Regions from separate parts of the Fusibacter sp. A1 genome, predicted to be linked through region 2. Evidence: a T-box and tRNA genes for the amino acid it is inferred to sense, from the RefSeq annotation. Region 2 holds a T-box; the other holds one or more tRNA genes.
What was found. A T-box is a leader RNA that pairs with one kind of tRNA and senses whether it is charged. The one in region 2 lies ahead of pheS (phenylalanine--tRNA ligase subunit alpha), so its partner is inferred to be a tRNA-Phe.
Positions count from the first base shown of each region.

Region 1: it encodes a tRNA-Phe, which carries the amino acid that the T-box ahead of pheS (phenylalanine--tRNA ligase subunit alpha) is inferred to sense. The anticodon was not compared.

Region 1 is NZ_QQWI01000015.1:3,708-6,166, forward strand. Features, by position in the region: gene DWB64_RS17100 (zinc ribbon domain-containing protein) at 1-256, shown strand, start outside; tRNA gene DWB64_RS17105 (tRNA-Asn) at 459-533, shown strand; tRNA gene DWB64_RS17110 (tRNA-Val) at 576-651, shown strand; tRNA gene DWB64_RS17115 (tRNA-Leu) at 795-878, shown strand; tRNA gene DWB64_RS17120 (tRNA-Tyr) at 908-992, shown strand; tRNA gene DWB64_RS17125 (tRNA-Gly) at 997-1,071, shown strand; tRNA gene DWB64_RS17130 (tRNA-Ser) at 1,117-1,205, shown strand; tRNA gene DWB64_RS17135 (tRNA-Phe) at 1,256-1,331, shown strand; gene trpA (tryptophan synthase subunit alpha) at 1,729-2,457, opposite strand; gene trpB (tryptophan synthase subunit beta) at 2,454-2,459, opposite strand, start outside.
Region 2 is NZ_QQWI01000005.1:87,898-90,356, reverse strand. Features, by position in the region: gene pheS (phenylalanine--tRNA ligase subunit alpha) at 1-992, opposite strand, end outside; T-box leader at 1,033-1,244, opposite strand; gene DWB64_RS08020 (RNA methyltransferase) at 1,253-2,029, opposite strand; gene DWB64_RS08015 (TrkA family potassium uptake protein) at 2,031-2,459, opposite strand, start outside.

The DNA of each region.
Region 1 (2,459 bases), on a different contig from region 2:
GAACGATTTGATTTGTCAAAGCTGTGCAATGCCGATGAGCAACGAGAAAATGATGGGTACTGAAAAGGACGGAAGTGTGAATAGGGATTATTGTACCTACTGTTATCAGGAAGGAAAATTTACTGATGATATGAAAAATTTGGTAGAAATGATAGCCGTTTGTATACCACATATGGTTTCTGAAGGGTTGAGTGAAATCGACGCAAAAAATATTTTGCAAAATACACTTCCGAATTTGAAAAGATGGAGTGTATGAAACGACAAAAAAAGAGCTGTTTCATTAAGACAGAATAGTCAAACATTTTTAAAACTTCTTAGTGTTTTCAACACTTTTAAGTTTTAAAAATGTTGTCTTTCGGGTATGTCAAAAAAAAAGATTATAAAACCCGTTGACATTCTTTTGAGTCTAGTATATGATAATCATGTCGCCTCGAGAGAGAGACGAAGACCTAACAGATTCCAAGGTAGCTCAACGGTGGAGCAACCGGCTGTTAACCGGTAGGCTGTGGGTTCGAGTCCCACCCTTGGAGCCACTAATTTTATCACCCAGATAAAATGCACACACCATTAAAAATGGGAGCATAGCTCAGCTGGGAGAGCGCTTGCCTTACAAGCAAGATGTCATAGGTTCGATCCCTATTGTTCCCACCAACTCAATTTTTTATTGCAGATGGTAGGTTTTACGAAGTAAATACCGAGAGTCGAGGCAATAAAAAATGGTCGTTGCATAGCAACGAGAGTACATTAGCGTATTTCGCACTCTGTGCAAAAGTTAATGTCCAAGCATTACAACCGCGGGTATGGCGGAATTGGCAGACGCGCTAGACTTAGGATCTAGTGACTAGTTCGTGGGGGTTCAAGTCCCTCTACCCGCACCAATTTTATTTTGAAGCATCTGCTTCATTAAGGAGGAGTTCCCGAGTGGCCAAAGGGGACGGACTGTAAATCCGTTAGCAGAGCTTTCGCTGGTTCGAATCCAGCTTCCTCCACCAATTTGCGGAAGTGGCTCAGTGGTAGAGCATCGCCTTGCCAAGGCGAGGGTCGCGAGTTCAAATCTCGTCTTCCGCTCCAAATTTTATATCCAAGGTGATTTACTTTGTAAATCACTAATTTTATGGAGAGGTACCGAAGCGGTCATAACGGGGCGGTCTTGAAAACCGTTAGGGTGCAAGCCCACGTGGGTTCGAATCCCACCCTCTCCGCCATTTTATTTTTCGCAGTGCGAAAATCATGGATATGAATTACAAAATTTTATGCCCAGATAGCTCAGTTGGTAGAGCAGTGGATTGAAGCTCCACGTGTCGGCGGTTCGACTCCGTCTCTGGGCACCATTTGAAAAACATCACGTAGTGATGTTTTTTACTTTTTTGATTTATTATACATAGTCGAACCAGCCGGATGCTTGCTTGCGCAAGGTTGAGAGATTTAAGCCGCTAAACGTTGTTTACAGTACAAAACAACAGGCGCTGGGCGCTACGAACAAAGTACGTTCGTAGGCGACTCCGTCTCTGGGCACCAGTTGAAGAACATCACGTAGTGGTGTTTTTTACTTTTTTGATTTATCTGACTTAGTCGAACCAGCTGGAAGCTTGCTTGCGCAAGATTGAGAGACTTAAGCCGCTAAACGTTGTTTACAGTACAAAACAACAGGCGCTGGGCACTACGAACAAAGTATGTTCGTTGGCGACTCCGTCTCTGGGCGAGACGCTGCCCGTGAACAGAGTGCGTTCACTTTCGCAGGGGTGACACTAGTGCCTCTATTTCTTTGAAGTCGCCATTTGCTTGTAAGCGTAGTATTTCGCTTGCTATGATGATTCCGTCTACTGTACCTGAGAGGTTAGCGATATCTTTTTTTGATTTGATGCCAAAGCCTGCGATGATGGGACCCTGATAATGGGTCCTTATTTTTTTTAGGACGGGTTGTAGGTCCTTTTTTGTTCCTGTGGTTGTCCCTGTGATTCCATTTACTGTGACCAGATAGATGAAATCATCTGCTTGCTCGCAATATTCTTTGATCCTACTTTCGCTTGTGTCTGGTGTGATTAGGGGCACGACTGGCAAGCTGTGTTCTTTAAAGATGGATAGATAGCTTTCATATGCTTCAAGGGGGAGGTCTGGAATTACAATGGAGCTAAAGTGTGTGGATAAGGAGCCTACTGTCTTATCGATGCCACCGGCTAGGATTGGGTTAAGATAGGTCATGAGCGTTAGTTTTACTTGTGGATGATCTCTTTTTATTGAGGAGATATCCACAAGTAATTCCTGAATGGTGGGATGATTTTTTAATGCGAGTTGATTCGCCTTTTGTAGGGTTTCACCGTCAGCGACGGGGTCTGAAAAAGGAAACCCGATTTCAATTCGTGTGGCACCTGAGTGTATGAAACGCCTGATTAAGGATAGGCTCTCCATTTTGGTGGGGTAGCCGTAAAGGGCATAGGGCATGACGATCGTTTTCATAA
Region 2 (2,459 bases):
TTCTCGAACAGATGTCTGATATCGTCAATTTCGTATTTAAGCATCGTAATTCGGTCAAGCCCCATTCCGAATGCGAAACCCGTGTAGATCTCAGGGTCGATACCACATTCCTTCAACACGTTCGGGTGAACCATTCCGCAGCCTAAAATTTCGATCCAGCCGCTTCCGCCGCAGAACCTGCATCCGTCTCCACCACATTTGAAGCACGAAACGTCCATTTCGCCGCTTGGCTCAGTAAACGGGAAAAAGTGAGGTCTGAACTTTGTTCTTACATTGTCACCAAACAGTTCTTTTACAAAAGTATTCAGCGTTCCTTTTAAATCGCTCATTGTCACATCTTTCGCTACCATCAGACCTTCTATCTGGTGGAACATCGGTGAATGAGTCGCATCGATTTCATCTTTTCTAAAGCATCTCCCTGGCGAGATCACCTTGATCGGCGGCTCTCCGTTCATCATCGTACGAATCTGCACAGGAGAAGTTTGCGTCCTAAGAAGCAAGTTGTCCGTGATATAAAACGTATCCGACTCACTGCGTGACGGATGGTCTATCGGTGCGTTAAGCGCGTCAAAATTATTGTATACCGTCTCCACTTCAGGGCCTTCGGCAATGCCATAGCCCATTCCGATAAAGATCGATTTGATCTCATCAAGTACATTATATAAGGGATGGAAGGTGCCTGACTGGCTTTGCTTTGCTGGTAACGTCACATCTAGGCTTTCGCCTTCAAACTTCGCGTTTAGCTCCTTCTTGTGGATCCCCTCGGCCTTATCGGCGATAAGGGCTTCAATTCCGTTTCTGACTTCATTGGCCACTTGTCCGATGACTGGGCGTTCTTCACTGGAAAGTTTGCCCATTTCTTTCATAATCGCAGTAAGTTCGCCTTTTTTACCTAAGAACTTAACCCTAAAGTTCTGAAGCGTAACCGAATCTTCCACACTGACGATTTCTACTTTAGCAAGTGCTAAAAGTGCCTCTAACCGTTCTTTCATACTTGACCTCCTTAAGAAAATAAAAAAACACTCCATCCCAAATAGGGACGAAGTGTAACTTCCGCGGTACCACCCAAATTACCGCCGTAGCGGTCTCTTGATTACAGTTAACGGTGTAACCCGGCATTCCCTACTACTCGTTCAGGAACACAGCTCGTGAGTGAACTTCACTTGTTCTCTAGGAAAGCTTTTCACCAACCAGCTTCTCTCTTGACCCGTTAAACAACTTACTCTCTCAGTCATAACTATTGATTGTTTGATTATAGCACAGTCGGTTTGCCTGCGCAATACGTATTTAGATGATAGAGCGCTATTCCTGCCGCCACACCTACATTGAGCGATTCGGCACTCCCTACCATGGGAATATGCACCGCAGTATCAATCAAGTCGAGCACTTCCTCACTGACTCCGTTGCCCTCGTTACCAAAGACGATGGCGACCGGGTCTTCAGGCTTGAAATCGACAATCGAAACGCTGTTCTTAAGGGCTGTTGCGACGACATGGTACTCGTGCTCATGAAGCAGGTTCATCAGCTCGACAGCATCCCAGTTTTTAAATATCGAGACCTTAAAGAGCGACCCCATCGTCGATCTGAGCACCTTGGCGCTATAGGGATCCACGCAGCCCTTGGTCAGATACACTTCGTAGATACCAAGCGCATCACAAGTCCTAATGATCGTTCCAAGGTTTCCCGGGTCCTGGATATTGTCGCAGACCACCACGTGTCTACCTTCAGGTTTTTCAAGCTGTTCGATCACAGACAGTTCGAGCACAGCCAAGATGCCCTGTGAATTGACCGTGTCTGTGATTGACTCGAACAAGTCACCTTTAAATACAAAATCAACACTGAAATCAGCGTACTCGTCTTGATGGGCTTCGCTTACAGCAATCAACTTAGGCTTTATTCCCACCTCAAGCGCGTGCTGCACCATCCTGCGTCCCTCTATGAGCAGCACGTTTTCGCGTTCTCTGTATTTCTTTTTAGTCAATGACTTCAGCCATTTGTACTGCTTATTCTGATTGGAGGCGATGAGCATATCAGTTTCCTTCCAATTTTCTCAAATCGTCGTTATGTCCGATCACAACCATGATGTCGCCGGCTTCGATGACATCATTAGCCATCACCGAAATGTTGATGTCGGTTCCTTTTCTTATCGCCATGACGTTAAGGCCGAACTTACCTCTGATATCGAGGCTAAGGAGTGTTTGACCCAACCAATCGTTAAGAGGCGCGATTTCAACGATACTGTAATCGGGAGCGAGTTCGATGAAATCCATGAAGTTTGACGACATCAGGTTCTTGGCGACCCTGATGCCCATCTCACGCTCAGGGAAGACCACACGGTCCGCGCCGATCTTATAAAGCACCTTGGCATGAAGCTCCGTTTGCGCTTTTGCGATGATCCTCTTGAGTCCAAGTTCCTTGACCATCAGCGTCACAAGAATCGACGACTGGATATCGTCACC